2 regions of the Lysinibacillus sp. UBA6686 genome follow, and region 1 is predicted to be linked to the other one. Evidence: riboswitches for the same ligand, from Rfam matches in the RefSeq annotation. Region 1 holds a riboswitch; the other holds the start of a gene.
The links. A riboswitch is a leader RNA that binds a small molecule or an ion and turns the genes downstream of it on or off. The one in region 1 is predicted to bind cyclic di-GMP.
Positions count from the first base shown of each region.

Region 2: linked by a shared signal. The riboswitch ahead of B2R82_RS16265 (amidase) and the one ahead of B2R82_RS10285 (hypothetical protein) in region 1 are both predicted to bind cyclic di-GMP.

Region 1 is NZ_DKJS01000041.1:10,357-21,291, reverse strand. It holds gene B2R82_RS10295 (methyl-accepting chemotaxis protein) at 1-375, opposite strand, end outside; gene B2R82_RS10290 (hypothetical protein) at 417-1,130, opposite strand; gene B2R82_RS10285 (hypothetical protein) at 1,174-1,548, opposite strand; cyclic di-GMP riboswitch class I at 1,714-1,800, opposite strand; gene B2R82_RS10280 (tRNA dihydrouridine synthase) at 1,940-2,902, opposite strand; gene B2R82_RS10275 (LTA synthase family protein) at 3,209-5,161, opposite strand; gene B2R82_RS10270 (hypothetical protein) at 5,532-5,828, opposite strand; gene rlmD (23S rRNA (uracil(1939)-C(5))-methyltransferase RlmD) at 5,946-7,310, opposite strand; gene cydS (cytochrome bd oxidase small subunit CydS) at 7,840-7,962, opposite strand; gene B2R82_RS10255 (cytochrome d ubiquinol oxidase subunit II) at 7,975-9,000, opposite strand; gene B2R82_RS10250 (cytochrome ubiquinol oxidase subunit I) at 8,997-10,343, opposite strand.
Region 2 is NZ_DKJS01000061.1:87,289-98,223, reverse strand. It holds gene B2R82_RS16285 (saccharopine dehydrogenase family protein) at 1-706, shown strand, start outside; gene nspC (carboxynorspermidine decarboxylase) at 703-1,842, shown strand; gene B2R82_RS16275 (Rpn family recombination-promoting nuclease/putative transposase) at 1,951-2,907, opposite strand; gene B2R82_RS16270 (hypothetical protein) at 3,141-3,272, opposite strand; gene B2R82_RS16265 (amidase) at 3,251-4,138, opposite strand; cyclic di-GMP riboswitch class I at 4,182-4,269, opposite strand; gene B2R82_RS16260 (chemotaxis protein CheW) at 4,405-4,893, opposite strand; gene B2R82_RS16255 (M20/M25/M40 family metallo-hydrolase) at 4,920-6,035, opposite strand; gene B2R82_RS16250 (hypothetical protein) at 6,201-7,154, opposite strand; gene B2R82_RS16245 (acyl-CoA carboxylase subunit beta) at 7,293-8,840, opposite strand; gene mce (methylmalonyl-CoA epimerase) at 8,846-9,259, opposite strand; gene prli42 (stressosome-associated protein Prli42) at 9,385-9,480, shown strand; gene B2R82_RS16230 (aromatic acid exporter family protein) at 9,501-10,478, opposite strand; gene B2R82_RS16225 (BrxA/BrxB family bacilliredoxin) at 10,705-10,935, opposite strand, start outside.

The sequences.
Region 1 (10,935 bases):
TTGTTCTGAAATTTGGTTTGATCTTATAGACAGTTCTTCAATAGCTACTGTAATGTCTTCGATAGAAGTAGAGCTCTCTTCGGTAGCAACTAGTTGCTTTTTTAATCCTTTACCGACTTCGTCAATAGCGGCCCTTACAGTATCAGCCTTTTCAGTTGCGTATTCCCCATGTTCAAAAAGAGTTTCACCTTTTTCATTGATCTTTTTTGCGAATTTAAAAAATTGTTCACCTATTTGACCTGTTGATAAATCGTTTAGTCCATTTTGTCCCTCATTATTTAACTGGGCATGACGTTTAAGTGAAAAATAGAGGTAAGCAAAATACAAAGATGTACATATTAAAACTACAATAATCCCTAGCATAATGGCTTCCATGAAAATATCTCCTATTCTACTAACGTATTAGTGATGAAATTTTATAGTTCTTTTACAATGATGTAAATTCCATCTGCTACAGTTGATGGAATACTGCTTAGATGTTCGTTGCTTTCATATTTATGAACAATAAAGTTTCCTTCTATGTCTACATATTTTGTCAGGTCATGATACTTCTCCATTAAACGCAATGACTTTGGATTTGTCGCTTCAGCTAATACTAATTTTAAGCCTTCTTCTTTTGCTCTTTTTACTAATATATCGCCTAAGCCTTGTACAATATCATGACGATTATGTTCAGCAATTACACCTAATAAAAATAAATGTAGTACCTCTCCGTCTTCCATATCTTTTCCATGACGTTTTTTATAATCTTTTAAGAAACGTTCATCAATATCCTCTAAAACATGCATGACTATGTTCATATTAGAAAATGTACCTTCAAAAATATCCTCTTCCATAATTTCAAGGACATTCGTATCTCCAACTAGTGCGCCTACGACTTTTTGCTCTTTATCTAGTGCAATAGCACAATATCCTTGATGAACATTTGCTTCAATATATTCCTTTGTAAATTGATAGAAATCTTCGTATGGGAGTTGTAAGGCGTACCCGATAATCGGCTCTTGCACCCATTTACCAGCAACTTCTACTCCAATAAATGTTTTTGCTAAACATTCTGCTGCCTGTTCAATTAAATCTGTTTGGTCCTTTGTAAGGATTTCATATGTATATAATTCTTGAACTGTTTGCATCCTAAATTCCTCTTTTCAAAATATGACTATAGCTAATTAAAGACTAACGACTTGGTAATTGTGAAACATTGTCAACCACTGTTCCTGGGAAGTTAACTCTCTCTAAAGCATTTCGTACTTGAACATATCCTATTTTAGAGGCTGGGCTAACAATAAATAATTCTTTGAAACCTAGTGATGCGTAAAACATTAGTGTTTCTCCTAGCTCTGTTGAAACCTTTGAAGGAAGCGGTGATTGATAAGTTGCATCAAAAACTAATGTATATGTATTTTTCTGAACTCTAGCCACTGTCTCCTCCAAATCCTTAACATATTGCTCTACAAGAGCGGCTTTAATAAACCCTATTATTTGAACGTGTACTTCTTTTTTTGCCTCATAAATTGCCATTTTATATTTTTCATTATCAACGACTATCATCTCAAATCTCCTTTTTATTCTTTATTTGATATTGTTAGTATTATTTTATAAATATAAACATTTCATTACATCTATCACTATGATTGATTGTCGTTTGTTCTTTTATTTTTTCAACAAAAAAACTATCCTTGAACAGAATTAGGATAGCCAAAAAACACTTATTATTTTGGCAACCCGACTATCATTATCCAAGGGGATTTTAGACTCGTAGCTTTGCGTCCTTACCTTTCGATAAGTTTGCCTTTTTCTATTTTATAAAAATAATACTAACATCACATTGATATATTACAATTACATTATAAATGACTTGTCAATTTTTGTCGACATTTAGTAATTTACTCCTAATAACATCAGGAATTAGAAGCATTTTAAATTTATGTTATAGTATTCATCAATATTCTTTTTCAAAGCTATCAAGCAATGCACGCACTTCATCTGTTGATTTCGTATTCATCAATTGATTTCTTAATTCACCAGCCCCACGGAATCCTTTGACATAGATTTTGAAAAAGCGATGAAGCCCTGTGATGGAACGAGGCAGTACTTCCGCATATTGATCTTGAAGATCGAGCTGCAATCTCAAAAGATCTAGGTATTCTTTACTGCTATGCTCTTTCGGCTCTTTTTCAAAAGCAAAGGGATTTTTAAAAATACCTCGGCCAATCATAACGCCATCAATCCCATATGCTTTCGCAAGCTCCAGCCCTGTTTGACGATCAGGAATATCTCCATTGATGGTAAGTAGCGTATTTGGTGCAATATGGTCACGTAATTTTTTGATTTCAGGAATAAGCTCCCAATGCGCATCTACTTGGCTCATTTCCTTTCTTGTTCGTAAATGAATAGAAAGATTGGCAATATTCTGTTTTAAAATATGCGTTAGCCACTCTTCCCACTCATCTACATCCTTATAGCCAAGTCGTGTTTTCACACTAACAGGCAACCCGCCCGTTTTTGCTGCTTGAATAAGTTCCGCTGCAATGTCTGGACGTAAAATCAGGCCACTTCCTTTTCCTCTTGTAGCCACATTCGGTACAGGGCAGCCCATATTAATATCAATGCCTTTAAATCCAAGCTCTGCCATACCAATACTCATTTGACGGAAATATTCGGGATTATCTCCCCAAATATGAGCCACCATCGGCTGTTCATCTTCTGTAAAAATCAAACGGCCCCGCACACTTTTCATGCCTTCAGGATGACAATAGCTATCCGAGTTTGTAAACTCCGTGAAAAATACATCTGGTCGACCTGCTGCACTTACTACGTGACGAAAAACAACATCTGTCACATCTTCCATCGGTGCAAGTACGAAAAATGGTCGTGGTAAATCACGCCAAAAATTATCTATCATTTCAAATCCAAATCCTCTCAACTATAAAAAATAAAAAGTATCTTTTACACTTATATCATGCTTAATAACTTATTATCAAACACAAGTACTTTTGGACATTTATTATTTGTAAAAAATATTATGAAAATCGCAAAAAAGCAGATGGTATAGATTTTTCTATATCCACTGCTTTCCTATTACGCCAACTCCAACCCGACACTGCTTCACAAAGTATCCAATGCCTTTTAATTCTTATCCAAAAATAACATATAAAAAGGCAATTCAAGATAACACACATTTTCTTGAACTGCCCATAAATTGAAACTATTAATTCGATTCTACATTCTCATCTTTGGAGTAATTATACTGAGAAGGATCAACTGGTGTATAACCCTTTGGTGTATAGAATCTCAATAAATCACCATTCACAACTTTATCAGACAAATGCAACTTATGATCTACTTCATTTTTGATCGTTTTCGCAGACTCTAATTGACTATCATCTAGTAATAATCCTGTTTTATTATCATAAAACTTTTCATTAATTGAAGCAATTGTTGGACTGACATAATCACCATTTCTAAATGGCACAATTTCATCATGCTCTTCTGATAATAAATCTGAACCAAATTGAACAAATTTTTGCGTATCAATTCCTAGTAAATGTAATACCGTCGGAAGAAGGTCTGTTTGGCCTCCATAAGTATGGTCAGTTCCTCCTTGCATTCCTGGAACATGTATAAATAATGGTACGCGTTGTAAATTAGCACTTTCAAATGGTGTAATTTCTTTGCCAATCACTTGTTCCATCGCTGTATTATGATTATCAGAAATACCATAATGGTCACCATAAAGAACAATCATCGTATTATCATATAAGCCTAATTCTTTTAGTTGATTGAAAACCTGTTCGATTGCTTCATCAGCATAACGAGCAGTTTGGAAATAATTATCAACACTAGGATCTCCAGTATTAGCTTTATCAATCGTTACTAAATTTTGATCCATTTTATATGGATAGTGATTCCCTACCGTAATTAATTTTGTATAAAAAGGTTGTGGTAAGGAACTTAAAAGACTTTGAGATTGTTCAAAGAAAGGTTTATCTAACACACCATACTCAGCCATATCACCTGAAGAATCTGTATTATAATAACTAGCATCAAAGAATTTGTCGTATCCAAATGATTTATAAATCACATTTCGGTTCCAGAAGCTTCCGTTATTACCGTGGAATACAGCAGATGTATAACCATGATCTTTTAAAATACTAGGAGCTGCCTGGTACGTATTTTGTGCTTTTGTAATATAAGCAGAACCTTGAGGTAACCCAAATAAAGAATTTTCCAGCATAAATTCTGCATCGGACGTTTTACCTTGACCTGTTTGATGGAAGAAATTATCAAAATACATTGTATTCTTATCTTTAGTTAATGAATTTAAAAATGGCGTAACTTCTTCACCGTTTAATTTATAATTGATAAGGAAATTTTGGAATGATTCTAAATGTAAATAGATAACGTTCATTCCTTTTGCTGCACCAAAATATTTTGCATTAGGTTTGGCATAGTTTGATTTTGTATAGTTAATTACTTCTGTAATATCACTACTATCCGCCAAAGCTCTTTGTGAAGATGCTTTCATCGTTTCGACTGAATCATAAATCGTATAGTTATACATTCCTAGATATTTCACAATATAGTTTCTATCAAAACCTCGAGATAATAATTGCGGACGATCAGCTTCAGCTAGTCCTAAATTTAGGACGGATATAGCCAATGCAAATGCAATGATTGCCGTTGCTTTTTTATAACCTAAACGATTAGACTCTTTTTGTATTTTTCTTGAAAATCGTAGATAAAACATGACAAATACATCCACAAAGAACAAGATATCATAAGATTTTAATAGTGAGAGAACACTACCACCTAAATCTCCAAAGTTCTGAGTTTGGGAAAGTGTAGGTAATGTAATGAAATCACTAAAAAATCGGTAATAAACAATATTGGCATATAAAAGTATAGACATCAAAGTGTAAATTATAACAAGTGATGTATATTTTCGTTTTCCTCTAAATAAAAATGAAAATCCAAGAAATAGCATTGCTGAACCTAGTGGATTTATTAATAAAAGGAATTGTTGAAAGACTCCCTCTAAGCCTAGGTCAAATTGTGATAGTTGACTAATATATGTTTTAAACCATAGCATTAAAACAGCTAATAAATATATTCCTAAAAAGTTGTGTAATAGGTCATCTTTTTTACTTACTAGATTTTTCATTTTTGCACCTACCTTTTACTTATTTAAATTAAAATCTAAAATAAGTATTGCATTTTGAAAATATGTTACTTCGCAATAGTTTTTTAGCGACTAATGTATCGTACTCCCCATTTAAACTTCTGTCAAGTTGTTAACTACCATAAAGACAATTAGTATAATCATTGCTAATTAACATAAATATTGACATAGAAAAAATACCATAAAAATGTTATGTTACTAACATTTTTATGGTATTTTAATCCAAAATTTTTTTAGGTACTGGTGGGTAAAATTGACTCTGCTAATTACTGTATCTTTTACATTCACTTACAAAACCTTGATAAACGACTCTTTGAAGAATTATTTCATTATGTAGCCAAGTTTGATTACCTCAAGTCTTTCTTTTTTCTTCTTTTCTCCTTTTTGATTCTTTTACATAATTAATATAGTTCCCTATCCCTTCTATTGCTGAAACTGCAATGATGGCCCATTCTAGTGCATTAACATCTCTTAGTGATTCCTTTCCATAGAATAATGTAACGCTAGCAATAAACCCATAGAGGATGGCTTTAGAAAAATACTCCCAAATAGGAGAATAATTTTCTATATTAATTTTTTCGTATATTTTGTCTATTACAATTACCATTCCTAAAATGATAACTACGGTTATAATAAATTCTGTCTTCATAGTCCGCCTCCATAAAAAATTTTACTTCATTATAATTTCTTCGAAAATACCTTTAATCCATTTATGTACCGAAAAAGAACGAATTTCCTACTAGAAATTCGTTCTTTTATCATTTCATTAAACTAACTTTAACCACGCTACGGCTTCGCAATGTGTGGAGTGCGGGAACATGTCAACTGGTTGAATTTCCTGTGTTTGATAGCCGCCATCCTCCAGAATACGTAGGTCGCGCGCAAGTGTGGCTGGATTACATGATACATAGACAACCCGCTTCGGACGTTGCTCTAAAATGGTGTTTAAAAGTGCCTCATCACACCCTTTACGTGGTGGGTCTACAACAAGCACATCGGCTTCTTTGCCTTCCTTATACCAACGTGGAATTACTTCTTCTGCTGGACCTGTCTCAAAATACGTATTTGTAAAGCCGTTCAGCGCTGCGTTACGCTTGGCATCTTCAATAGCTTGTGGGACAATTTCTACGCCCATGACTGCCTTTGCTTTTTGAGCAAGGAATAGAGAAATAGTACCGATTCCACAGTAGGCATCAATTACTCGTTCGTCACCCTGTAGATCAGCGTAGTCTAGTGCTTGCTTGTAAAGAACTTCAGTCTGTTCAGGGTTTACTTGATAGAATGAACGAGCTGAAATTTCAAAGCATACATCACCAATTGTATCGATAATAACATCCTTGCCCCATAGATTTATGGTTTCATCACCGAAAATGACATTTGTTTTGTTACTGTTGATGTTTTGCATAATTGATGTGACATTCGGTAAAAGCTTTTGTATTATCGCAACGGCTGCCTCTTTTTGAGGGAACTTTTTCTTTTTCGTAACGAGTACAACCATGATTTCCCCAGTTGCACGAGCTGTACGAATGATTACGTGACGTAGCATTCCCTCATGTGATAGCTCATTGTATGGTAGGATACCCGTTGCGGCTAACTCCTTTTTCAAGCCAGCAAGAATAGCATCCGCTTCACCTGTTTGAATTAAACAACGTTCCATATCGACAATGCTATGCGTCTTCGTTTTATAAAAACCTGCTATTGCTTGTCCTGCTTCATTTACGGAAAAAGGGATTTGCGCTTTATTACGGTAATGCCAAGGCTCTTTCATACCTTTAACTGGAAGAACTGGCGCATTAATTTTACCAATACGTTGCATAACGTTCCGTACCATATTTTCTTTCCATTTTAGCTGCCCCTCATAAGATAAATGCTGTAATTGGCAGCCACCACATTGCTGGAAATAGTCACAAGGTGCATCCACACGATCAGGAGACGGCTTGATAATTTCTACAACTTTGGCAAAGCCGTAATTTTTTAAGGTTTTCAACACATGGATTTGAGCTGTTTCGTTAGGAAGTGCGCCCTGTATAAATAGCGAATAGCCCTCAACCTTTGCCACGCCATTGCCGTCATGTGTTAAATCTTCTATATAAACTGTTAGTCGATCATTTTTTTTCACGGGTGCTGACATTCATACATCCTCCATTTCAATCTTCTTATTGTAGCATGTGTTGGCGCATGAAAAAAGAACAAGGCTTGTTATTGGGAAACTATCTTATGAGCAGAGTAAATCAGATTGGCGTAATTTATCTGGGTAGATGACCAGAACTACTCTTTGCCTGAGCAGTTTCTTTTGCTACCTGAGCGACTCTTCTTTTGGCCAGAGCAGTTCTTTCTGTTACCTGAGCAATTCTCCTCCTGACCCGAGCGGATTTTTCTCCTACCTGAGCGACTCTTCTCTTGGCCCGAGCAGTTCTTTCTGCTACTGAGCAATTCTCCTCCTGACCCGAGCGGATTTTTCTCCTACCTGAGCAATTCTTCTCTTGACCCGAGCGGATTTTTCTACTACCTGAGCGATTATCCTCTTAACCCGAGCAGATCTCACTTCGCCCTGAGCGGTTCTCCTATTTGCCTGAGCAGTTCTTTCTGCTACCTGAGCAATTCTTCTTTCCTTTAACTGAACAAATCTAATCAGCCCTACTCTGCAGAAAAAAGAGCCGCTATTCGCGACTCTCTTCCTGTTCTTTTGCTATATGACGATCTTTGGGTGCCCACCAAAACGCAGCGATAATTCCTAGAATTACTACAATAAATGGCGCATAAAACATAAGAAACTTTTCCATTATTCTTTCCTCCTATGCATGATTGTCTTCTTTTCCTGTCACATAATTTTTGTTGAATAAGAATAACTTTAGCAATAAAAATAGTGATGGAATAAGCAGACATAATCCCAAAATAAATGCAATCACGAGTGCAATCGCCATTTGAGTGCTGGTGAAGCTATCATAAATTGTTAAATATGGGTACAGTAAATATGGATATTGTGCGATACCATAGGCAAAGAATGCTACTGCGAATTGGGCAATCAATAGGCCTACAGCCAGACCATAATTTTTTCGCATCGCTATTAATAGTACCGTAATAATAAATAGTACTGCTGAAATGGCAAAGAGCCACCATAAATCAACCATATGATTATAGCTCTCTGGGTTGATGGCTTTCATTTCATACATAATGCCAAGCGCACTAACCATTAAAGGTGCGGCCCAGATAAGCGCATATTTTCGCATTAGATTTGTGGCTTCCTTATCCTTTGCTTTATGGGCATACCATGTTAAAAATACAGCTGAAATATAAAGTACAGCAGCTATGCTCAAAACGACAATACTCCAGGCAAAAGCACTTGTGTAGAGCGTCCAATAATTTAAGACGGGTTGCCCGTTTACAATGTCAACATATCCCCCACCAGCAATCGCAAATACTACGGATAGAGAGGCTGGGATAAGTAAGCCTGCTACACCATATGTCAGTGTGTATCCAATATGTCCCCGCGAGCCGTATGATTCAAACGCATAGTAAGAGCCTCGTATTGCAAGGAGCACAAGTGAAATACTAACTGGCACAAGTAAAATCGTTCCATAATAAAAGGCTGTTTGTGGGAAGAATCCTACAATCCCAACAAAGAAAAATACTAAAAAGACATTCGTCACTTCCCAAACAGGTGATAAATAACGCTTAATAATATTTGTTAAAATATGATTTTTCCCAATGAGTAGACTATAGGCATTAAAGAAGCCTGCTCCAAAATCAATCGAAGCGACAATGACATAGCCGAATAGGAAAATCCATAGTACTGATATACCTAAAATCTCTAATGTCATAGGAAATCACCGCCTTTTTCAGAATGGCGATCTTCAATTTCACGTTCAATTGGATTCTTTTTGAACATACGAACCAAAACCACAATACTCCCTATTGCCAATACAGCATATACACCAGTAAATAATAGCATCATTAAATCTACATGATCACTTGTAGTTGCTCCCTCTGGTGTTCGCATTAAACCATATAAAATCCAAGGTTGTCGTCCAACTTCTGCGAGCCACCAGCCAGCTTCAATAGCAATGATAGAAAGTGGCCCTCCTGCGACAATAACCCATCTAAACCAACGTGTGTGGATAAATTGCCAGCCACGTGCTTTCCCCAGCACGTAGAGCAGTGAAACAAGCACCATGAACATGCCGATAAACACCATAATATTAAAGAGATAGTGAATATACAGAGGGGGACGGTCTTCCTCTGCAAATTGGTCTAAACCAATGACCTTTGCAGTTGGATTATTATAAGCCAAAATACTAAGGGCATATGGAACCTTTATGGCATATTTCACTTCCTCACCATCTAACACACCAAAAAGTATAAGTGAAGCTTTATCTTCGGTTTCAAAATGCCATTCAGCTGCTGCTAATTTTTCTGGCTGATATTCTGCTAAGTACTTTCCTGAAAAATCTCCGATAATTGCGGCTGCAATAGAGAAAATCAGGCCTATCTTCATCAGTAATAATAATGATTTTTTATGGTACACATGCTTAGAACCTCGAAGCATACGGTATCCTGCAATTGCTGCTAAGACAAATGCTGATGTCATATAGGCTGTCACAAGAACATGAGCTACCTTTGTTGGCATTGCTGGATTAAACATTGCTAAAAATGGTTGGATATTCACTAGCTGCCCATCTACAATATCAAAGCCTTGTGGTGCGTTCATAAATGCGTTGACAATCGTAATAAACACAGCGGACATAGATGCACCAACAGCTACAGGAATTAGTAGCAACATGTGCTTTCTCTGACTATCAAAGCGATCCCATGTGTACAAATAAATTCCCAAGAAAATGGCTTCAAAGAAAAATGCAAACGTTTCCATAAAAAGTGGTAACGCAATTGTTTGACCAGCAAGTTGCATAAAGTTTGGCCATAATAACGATAACTGTAAGCCAATTGCAGTCCCTGTTACTACACCGACTGCCACAGTAATAACAAAACCACGTGCCCAACGTCTTGCCATTAAGATATAATGCTCATCATTCTTTTTATACCCAGTCCATTGAGCAATCATAATCATTAACGGGACACCCACACCAATCGTTGCATAAATAATATGGAACGATAATGTTAGCTCTGTTAATGCTCTACTCCAAAAGACTGCTGATTCATTAATCATCTCATTGCCCCCTAACTTCCAAATATTCTTCCAAGAATGGAAAGTAGCATAATAATTGCAACACCGAAGCTTAGCCAAATGAGCTTTCTTTCCTGTGACTTATACAAAGGCAACACTTCCTTTCCCTTAGCTATACCCCCATTTTCCACTATTACAACGAAAAAAACCTTTAAAACGGACCGAAATTTCAGCCTATTATAAAGGTTTCAAATTTTGTTCAAGTAATATACGCACATTTGCCAAACATTTTTCTTAATTCATTCACAATCAATGATCTTCATGAATTTTAACCTATTCATGGGAATTAACACCAAAAAATTGAGCGGTTTTTTAGAACCATAATTAGATGAAAAATTGAAACTTAAGTAATTTTAATCCATTAATGAATAGCATGCTTTTTTGAGTGTTTTCCTTTGACTATCGGGCAGAATCATCTCTTTTTAAGCTTACTCTCACTAGTCCAGTACTCTTGTTAAGCTCTTTCTTTCACCATTGAGCAAAGAATATCCAAATTGATCCTCCAATTAATCAATCACACTTAAAATCAAAAGAAAAGCTTTCTTGCACTGGATTAAGCACAAGAAAGCTCCTT
Region 2 (10,935 bases), on a different contig from region 1:
TTATCATTTCGCAACAAACTTCAACCCAGAGATTAACATTCGTGAAATAACAGCGAATGGTCGTTACTGGAAAGAAGGCGAGTGGGTGGAAACAGCACCACTTGAGAAAAAAGAGGTTTATAACTTACCAGAAATCGGACCAAAAGATATTTACCTTCTATACCATGAAGAGCTTGAATCACTTGCGAAAAATATCAAAGGTTTAAAACAAATCCGCTTCTGGATGACGTTCTCTGAAAAATACTTAACACACTTAAAAGTATTAGAAAACGTTGGCATGACATCAATCGAACCGATCGAATTTGAAGGTCAAATGATTCAGCCAATCCATTTCCTTAAAGCTGTATTACCAGATCCAGCTTCTCTTGGACCACGTACAAAAGGTAAAACAAATATCGGTTGTATTATTCGTGGTCTTAAAGATGGCAAAGAAAAAACGTACTATGTATACAACGTATGTGACCATGAAGAATGTTATAACGAAGTTGGTTCGCAAGCGATTTCTTATACAACTGGCGTACCAGCTATGATTGGTGCAATGCTTGTGATGAACGGTGAATGGCGCAAACCAGGTGTTTGGAATGTAGAAGATTTCAATCCAGATCCATTCATGGATGCATTAAATAAATGGGGTCTACCATGGCAAGAAAGCCATAACCCAGAATTACTTGACCTTGATTTAGATGCAAAGGAATTAAGCCGATGAAACCAATTGATTTTTCAAAAGTTCCATCCCCTTCTTATGTAGTGGATGAGCGATTATTAACACAAAATCTTGAGCTTTTAAAATCAATTCAAGATCGTACAGGCTGCCGCATTTTACTAGCCCTTAAAGGTTTTTCTATGCATTCAACATTCCCTTTAGTAGGAGAATATTTAGCAGGCATTACAGCCAGCTCACTGCATGAAGCACGTCTTGGCTATGAAAAAATGGGCAAAGAAGTTCACGTTTATGCTCCTGCTTATATTGAGCATGAAATGGACGAGCTTCTAGGCTATGTGGATCACATCGTGTTTAACTCATTTAACCAATGGGCTCAGTTCAAGGATAAAGTGAAATCTGCTGGTAAAACAATTGAATGTGGTATTCGTGTGAATCCTGAGTACTCTGAAATTGAAACAGCTCTTTATGATCCTTGTTATACGAATTCCCGTCTTGGCACAACTTTGGCTAACTTCGATAAATCCCAACTTGACGGCATCGATGGCTTACACTTCCATGCGATGTGTGAACAAAATTCAGATACGTTAGAGCGTATTATTGAAGTAGTAGAAGAAAAGTTTGGTGATGTTTTACACCAAATGAAATGGTTGAACTTCGGTGGTGGCCACCATATTACACGTGAAGATTATGATGTAGAGAAGCTTGTGAATATCATTAATTATGTGCAAGAAAAGTATAACCTGCTTGTGTATTTAGAGCCAGGTGAAGCAGTAGCCCTTAATACTGGTTATTTGGTAGCTACAGTCCTTGATATCCAAGAAAATGGGATGGATCTTGCTATTCTAGATACATCAGCAACATGTCATATGCCTGACGTACTTGAAATGCCATACCGTCCAATGATTATTGGTTCTGGTCAAGCGAATGAATTAGCCCACACATATCGCCTAGGTGGACTTACATGTCTTGCTGGTGATGTAATTGGCGATTATTCATTTGAGCAGCCACTAAAACCAGGTGACCGTCTTGTATTTACAGATATGGCCCATTATTCAATGGTGAAAAACCATATGTTTAACGGCGTCAACTTACCTTCAATCGTTTCTTACAATGATGAAGAGGGCATTAAAGTCATTCGTGAATTTAAATTTGAAGACTATAGTGGCCGACTTTCTTAAAAAATGTCAAACACCTCCAGCTAAAATTGGAGGTGTTTTATTATCTTCTTAGGTTTTAAAAGGACTACCTTTCTCCTGGCTCTTGAAAAGTAGTCTTAGTGTTTTACATCATTCAACTTCGATTTCAGTTCTTAACTGTAATACTTCCTCTACAGTTAAGCTAGTTAATTGCATAATTTGTTCATTATCGTAACCTGATGCAATCATATTTTTTGCCACCGCTTTAATTCCTTTCTCTATTCCTTTCTCTATTCCTTCTTGTTGTGCATGATATTTAGCATCCTCTAGTTTAGCTACTTCATCAATCATGTACTTTAAACGAGACTGGTAGGCAATAATTGTTTCAGGTGTTTGGCTTAACTCTTCCCATGCACTTAGTGCTTGTTGCAAGTTTTCGTCTTTCATTGTTAATGCCTCCAATTCTAGATAAATATCATCATATGTTTTTTGCTTACGAGCATCTACCATGCCAAGTAATAATAACCATCTAACTAAAATATCGTCCAGAGCGTTTAATGTTTGGTTAAACCAGGCATGTAGAAACTTGTCCATTTCAATAAAGTGAATTTCTAATACATCGTCTTTTGATCTTAAGCGTTGAAGTAACGCATCTTCATATAAATGATAGGTACTATGATAATGGACGATTTCTTCAAATAATGTAAAATGGCAAATATTGATAGTTATAGTGGGGCGTAGTGTATGATACCCTAGTCCTTTTTGTAGCTGGGTTGTAAATAATCGTGACCAATAAAACATCGACCGTTTAAACATATCCTGCTGAGTGGAAAGCTGCATTTCAATATTAATCAGCTCTCCTGCTTGCGTTTTCACTACAATATCAAGTCGTGATTGTTTATCGTCTTGATATTCACCACCTAACTCTTGATTTAAAAACATTGCTTCTGTAATAGTTGCCCGACCTGTACGTTGTAAAATGGCATTCAGAAAGACTATAGTTATATGTTTGTTGCGCTCACTGCCAAAAAGCTGTTTAAACGCAAAATCTACTTTTAAATCCAATAACTTTGAAAGAGGGATTCGTTGCAATGCCTTTTTACTCATTCACATCAGCCCTGTTCTTTTCTATTATTATAGCATGTCTTTACATATCCTCCTATATCTATAGCTAATGCACCTATGCTGTTAGTAATCCTTTTACATTTGATAGAAAAATGACACATCGATTTGTCAATGTGCGTTTTTTATTATGTATAGTTTTTCAGCATATTGATTTACTGGTCTGAGCAACGCATTGCGAATTCTGAAGGAACAAAATTCTATACGACAAAAATATTCTAGAAGCCATTTGGACGTTTAATCCCATATTCCCATAAAAAAAGTAGAGGTTCTAGCCCTCTACGTTTGTTAGCATAATTAATATAAGTATCAAGTGTACTTTGCTCTACTATGGCTGCATATTCATCCAACTATCAACATGATGAATGGCAACCCCTTGATAGCTTGTTTTTTTCACATAGTGACGTTGAACAAGTGCTAGTTGCTTATTCATATAGGCTTCACCATTATCATAAAAAGTAATATTTTGATTATCATCTAATGCACCTGTTTCAACACTAATAACAATGGATTTATTAACTTTTTTGGCATAGGCTACTTCATGTTGTACAATTTTAATAATATCTTTTGCTGTATTTCGATAAGCCATAATAGAAACGCTCTCTACTTGATTTATCACCCATTCAGCAAGTAATCCTTTTCCAAATTGATTGTTGTATTTAATTTCGTCAAACCAGAACGGCATATCTGCTTCCAAAGGTAATTGTAATTGCTTGGTTTCCTTTTTGGCTCTTGTAAGAAGTGCTTGATAGGATTCAATTGATTGTGGTTGATTATAGCTCCATCCACTATTTAAGTATGGCTCTATATCGAGATGAACGCCTGAAAATCGCTCTGTCACTTCAGCATTTTTATTATATGTATGTAACCAATCAAACAACTGATCCTGCATTTTATAGCCATCTTTAGATACCCAATCTGGCGCTCCGTCCAATGCATATATTTTGATACCCCTTGCAGTTGCATGACTAATAAAACGCTTATAGTCGGCACTTACTATATCCATATTAATCTGTAAATACAGTTTGTTTACCTGCTTGTTCTCTAAAAACGAAAGTACTCCTGCCTCATCCTCAATAATCCTTGAAGTATCCCATAACCAAGTAGCCTTATCTTCCACGGTCACTGCGTCTACCTTTCCAAATGATAGTCCAAACGTACTGGCAATTGTAACAAAAATAACAATAGTTACTGTTAATAAAGAACAACTTTTCATGTCTTACAGCTCCATTCTATTTGCCAGAGCTCCTAGAACAGAACCTGGTAACCTGACAATCATGCACTAAAATAGTGTTTAGACTCATGGCTTTGCGTCCTTCTCTTTCGACAAGTTTGCCTTTTACAGTTGTTTTCTTTTCCTTATCATACATGGTAAAAATAAAAATGTCTGTAGGAAAAATGCATACTAATCATTAATAAGGAGGAATAAAATCATATTCAAACGGGTTATTTTTACTATTAAAAATAAAAAACGTAGTGCCTTCAAGCATCTACGTTTTCTTGTTCATTTTCCAGCATTTTATGCAAGTAATTAATAATTTCACGAATTCCTTCTAGTGAATTGACTAGTATTTTTGGGTCCACATAGGTAATCATACGATTTTCCAGGTTTGCCACTGCTGTAAAATAACGTGTTTTTGAATAGTTGACAAGTCCCATCTGCTGTAAAACAGACGTGTCAAAATCTAGAATTTCACGGGCTTCCGTTACAAGTAATCCATAATTCACAACATCTGTATTCAATACTATAATACGTGCTGTTACAGCATTTGAAGAACGATTATATAGAATACGTTCAAAATCAAGCACTGGGATAAGCTCACCACGAATTCTTGTGAAGCCTAGAAGATAATTAGGTAAATGAGGAATCGGTGTTACATGCTCTAATTTTTCAATTGAAATTGCTTGTTCCACAGGCACTGCATACTCTTCAGTTCCACAAGCAAAAACTACTGCCTTTACACTTTCCATGCGGTCACATCCTTCAATTTCTGCTGTTATTTTTTTGCAGATTCTTTGACAATTTCAACTAGTAAATCTGCTAATTTTTCTAATTCTTCTACTGGGATTTTTTCATTTGTTGTATGAATATCTTCGTAGCCAACAGAAAGGTTGACTGTAGGGATGCCAAAGCCTGCAATTACATTTGCATCTGAACCTCCTCCAGAAATCCCTAGGGTCGGTGTGCGATCAATGTTACGTGCTGCTGCCATTGCGACTTGAACGACTTTATCTGTTTCAGTTACTCGGAATCCTGGATACATAAGCTTTACTTCTACTTCAGCACGTGCTCCAAGTGATGCTGAGATTTGTTCAAATGTCTCCTGCATATGCTTCGTTTGAGCATCGAGCTTCATTTTATCAATTGAACGAGCCTCTGCAAGAATATTCACTTCATCACATACAATATTCGTAGCCTGACCACCCTCAAAACGACCAATATTTGCTGTAGTTTCTTCATCTAAACGTCCTAGCTTCATCTTTGCAATACATTTTGCAGCCACTGTAATCGCTGATACTCCTTTTTCTGGAGCTACACCAGCGTGAGCAGTTTTGCCAATAATTTTGGCGAAGACTTTTGCTTGATATGGTGCCGCTGTAACAATTCCACCCACTTTGCCATCACTATCCACTGCAAAGCCGTATTTTGCTTTAATTTTGGATGCATCTAACTCTTTTGCCCCAACAAGTCCACTTTCTTCACCCGCAGTGATGATAAATTCAATATCTCCATGCTCAATATTTTGCTCTTTTAAACGTTTCACCATTTCTAGTAATGCTGCAAGCCCAGCTTTATCATCAGCGCCCAAAATTGTAGTACCATCTGACACGATATACCCATCCTCTCGTAAAGATGGCTTAATCCCTTTACCTGGTACAACTGTATCCATATGAGAAGTAAAATAAATTGGTTCAACATCTAAAGAACCTTTTAAAGTAGCCAATATATTGCCTGCTCCATGTCCATTTCGTGTATGGGCATCATCCTGTTCTACTGTAAAACCAAGCGCTGTTAATTTGTCCATTAAAACCGGCGCAATCAAATGCTCATATTTTGTTTCTGAATCAATTTGTACGAGCTCGAAAAACTCTTCTACTAAACGACTTGTCATGTTGTAAGACTCCCTTAGTTTACGTGTATTACCACGTTATAGTATATGTATTATTTTAGCACAACGTTAGAGGAGTTGAAATAATTCACTAGCAGTTCGAGACTAATTTTTGGAAGGAAATAAAAAGCTCGTGAAAGAGGGAGTTTATCCCTTTCCACAAGCTTCTTATAGTTGGAAGATAGCATCTTTTTCACGTTCAAGTAACTGAAGATATTCAACCGCTTTATGATGCTTATCCTGTAAACGCCAAATTGTATTATGTACATCATCTTGCACACGAGACACTTGCTCCCTAGCAGTTGATATTTTGGAGTGAACTGACCAGGCTGAGAAAATATCATCAAAGAAGTAGTCTGCAAATTTGACAAAGCCATCTGTTTCAACATGTAATGATTTCGTTGATAAATCATGGATGTCCAGAAGCTCATTATGAAATCGCTGTAAAGCAATTTGAGCATCGTGAAGATAATTTTCAGACTGATTTAGTGCATCATGCTTCAAATGTGTAGCAATAAGTCCCCCTCCCAAAAACGTATCCCATGTTGAAAAACCATTAGCGGAATGTAGAGAAGCAGCCGCTTGCCCAAGCATTGTTAATGCATTTTCACCAGCCTCTTCAGCCTCCTTCATTTCTATAATTAATTGCTTCGTTACTATTTCTTCATGGGCTAATTGCTCTAATTTTTTTGCTTGCTCTGGCTCATGTATTTGTAGGTAGCCCTTCTTTTTAGCATTCAGCTTGTTTAAAGCTTCTTGTAAATGTTGTTCATTAATTTGAGTAAGTTTTGACTCAGCTTGTGCTAAATCGATTGTTAAATCTTCCTGCATTTTCTTTGCTTCATTTATTTTTAATTCAAGAACGGCTGCTTTATCAATTTTCTCTGCTCGTAGTTCATCTTGCTGCCCCGTCCACGTACGAATCATATTCATAAACGAAAAGCCTTCTAATTTATCAAGTTTCGTTCGAATGTGATTGAGTGCTATAGAATGTTTGTAAATGTCCTGTTGTGCACGCTCAAGTTGATTTTCAATTAATCGTTTTTGCTCATTTAATCTACTAACATTTCTTAATTGTGCATGTATGATTTCCTGTTCATTTTGTAATTGTTTCCATTCCATTCATCTCAACTCCTCTTATCTATTTGTACGGATGAAAAGAGTAAATGTTTCAATTATCTGTCATCTTTTATCATTTTTCGTCAATTTTTTTGTGCCAACAGGAAAGCCCAGCAAATGGCTGCTGGGCTTGTACAAATTTTATAGTGGAATATTTCCGTGTTTTTTCTCTGGGCGTGATTCATGTTTATTTGAAAGCATGTCTAAACCTTGAATTAGCTTAATACGTGTATCACGTGGATCAATGACATCATCTACCATACCGCGAGATGCTGCAACATATGGGTTTGCGAACTTTTCTTTGTATTCTTCAATTTTCGCTGCACGTGTTGCTTCTGGATCGTCAGATTTTGCAATCTCGCGCGCAAAGATAATATTCGCGGCACCTGCTGCACCCATAACAGCGATTTCAGCGTTTGGCCAAGCAAATACAAGGTCAGCCCCAATTGATTTTGAGTTAAGCGCAACATAAGCACCGCCATAAGCCTTACGTAAAATAACTGTAATTTTCGGTACAGTTGCTTCTGAGTATGCATAAAGAATTTTTGCTCCATGACGGATGATTCCACCATGCTCTTGCTTAACGCCTGGGAAGAAGCCAGAAACGTCTTCAAAAGTGATGATTGGAACATTGTATGCATCACAAGTACGGATGAAACGAGCTGCTTTGTCAGAAGAATCGATATCTAGTCCACCAGCAAGTACTTTTGGTTGGTTACAAACTAGACCAACAGACTCACCTGCGATACGTGCAAAACCTACTACTACGTTTTTCGCAAATTCTGAGTGAACTTCCATAAATGAACCTTCGTCCACTACTTGCTCAACCACTCTCCGTACGTCATAAGGGCGAGTTGTTTCAATTGGCACAGTATCCACGATTTCAGGACGGTAGTCGTCACCTTCTGGACGTGCCTGACGTGGCGCTTTTTCCTTATTATTTTGTGGAAGATAGCTTAATAGTTTTTTAATTTGATCAATCGCTTCTTCTTCAGATGGTGCGCGGAAGTGTGCATTACCACTTACAGCGTTGTTTACTTTTGAACCACCTAAGTCTTCTGCAGAGATTTTTTCACCTGTTACTGTTTCAATTACTTTAGGACCTGTTATGAACATTTGAGATGTTTTGTCAACCATTAAGATAAAGTCTGTGATTGCGGGAGAATAAACTGCTCCACCAGCACATGGTCCCATAATTACTGAAATTTGTGGGATTACGCCAGAGTAGATGGCATTGCGATAGAAAATATGACCGTATCCATCAAGTGAAAGGACGCCTTCTTGAATACGTGCACCACCTGAATCATTAATACCAATGAATGGCGTGCCGTTTTTCGCAGCAAGATCCATTACTGTGGCCATTTTTTTCGCATGCATTTCACCCAATGCTCCACCAAATACAGTAAAATCTTGAGAGAATAAGTAAACAGGACGTCCGTTAATTTTACCGAAACCAGTAACTACACCATCACCAGGTCCTTCCATCTTGTCCATACCGAAGTCAACTGTACGATGTGTAATGAATGGGTTGATTTCAAAAAATGTACCTTCGTCCAGCAATAATTCAATGCGCTCACGAGCAGTTAGTTTACCTTTTTCATGTTGCTTGTCGATGCGCTCATAGCCACCACCAAGTTCAATTACCGTCTTACGGTCATATAACTCATTAATTTTGTCGAACATATCCATACTAATCACTTATCCCCTTTTCCACTTTTATCGCATAATTCATATAACACACCGAAAGATGATTTAGGATGCATGAAGGCTACCTCTGCACCACCAGCGCCTGGTCCTGGCTCTTCTGATAAAAGACGTACACCTTTTTCACGAAGCTCTGACATACGCTCACGAATCCCTGTCACACCGAAAGCTACATGGTGAATACCTTCCCCACGTTTTTCGATATATCCATGAATGGTACTTTTTTCACTCATGGGTTCCAGCAATTCGATTTTTACATTGCCAGCGTCTATAAATGCAACGCGAACCTGTTGAGATTCAACCTCTTCTACTTTTAACAGCTTTAAGCCTAAAGTTTCTGTATAATATGTAATGCGTTCATCAAGATCACGCACCGCAATCCCAATATGATCTACTTTCTCCATGGTGACATCTCCTTCTGTTATGGTACATACTCTATTTTACAGACTTTTTTGTCAAAACTCTACTACTTGAGAAATTTTTCAGATTTGCTAAACTATTTATAAGAAAAGAAGGAGCGAACGAGCATATGAGTAATAAAAAATTTCAAAAAATCGTCGTTTATACGATGGTCGCAATCATGATAATTTCATCTCTAGCATTCGGCTTATCTATGTTAGTGTAATGAAAAGCTAGGCGTCCGCATTACTGCGGGCGCTCTTTCTTTACCTTCAACCCCTTGAAAGATTGTTTAATTTCTAAATATCGGTCCATTTCCTCCATAAATTGATACAGTGCCGCTTGTGCTAAAAATTGCTCGTGATTTTGTGGTAGTGGTAATTGGGCAAAATCTCGCCTCACCTGCTCTAGCTTCTCTCTAAAATGACTAGCCGTATTTCCTGAATGAACATGCTCAGCAAGATCTTGAACAAAGTCAGCCACTATCGTCGCCTCTTGTACTATAACAGGTAGGGCTGTTATTTTCGGGAGTACTCTTTCAATAATTTCGAGCTGCTGTTCACGCATATCAAAATAAACATAGTAATCATTTTTTCGTCTCATAAAGTGATTTTCAACATCTTTAAAGGCTAGTGATTTCGCATTATTTAAAGCTGTAATAGCTTCAATTATTTCTTGCCCATCCCACAGTGTATCGCCTTCTCTTAAATAATTAGCAATTTCTAAAAAAATTTTACTATATAGCTCCTCAATTTTAACTCGATAGTAATTTAATTCCTTTTGTATATCTGGCATATACATATTAATTGCTATTCCCGTTCCATAACCAATTGCCATTAAAGCAAATTCATTTGAAACCAATGTCCACGAGAATTTTTCAGCAGCATAAATATGCATAATAATTACTGCACTTGAGACAAAGCCGTCTGCTACCTTCAATGATACAATTGTGGGGATAAAAATAATGAGCATCCCTGCTAGTGTAAGTGGGTGATATGAAAATAACTCAAAGCTTAGAAAGGCATAAAGCATACCGATAATACTTGCAACAAATCGTGTATAAGCAGCATGAAGGGATTTTTTCTTCGTTGGTTGTACACAAAGTATTGTTAAAATACCTGCAGATGCATAAGAAGCTAATTCGAAATACTGGGCAATGGCTATTGCAATGGCTGCACCAGTTGCCGTTTTTAATGTACGATAGCCGATTGAAAACTTCTTCAAGTCGACTGCCTCCCATCCTCCATTACTCTTCACTTATTCTATTCATCAAATCAATTCAATTTTTGAGGTAAATCATTTAGCTAATATTTAAAAAATTCCAAATATATTTTTGCTATTATTACAGTAGAATGCACCAATTATCTACTATTATTGATAAGAAACAGTCCCCGCAACTAGTGATGTTGCTGCGGGGCGTTCATCTTATCAAATTAATTAATGAATAGTATTAAAGCTCATCACAGTATTCTTCAAAGTTTGCTTGTAAATTTGTTACAACAGACATTGGATCATGACCTTCAATTTCATAGCGCCCAACTTCAGCTACCACTTGTCCATCCTTTAACAGAATAAATGATGGAGAGGATGGTAAGTGATCTTCTCCGAAGTGATAACGAGCAGCTGCCGTTGCCTCTTTATCTTGACCAGCAAAAACTGTAACAAGATGATCTGGACGTTT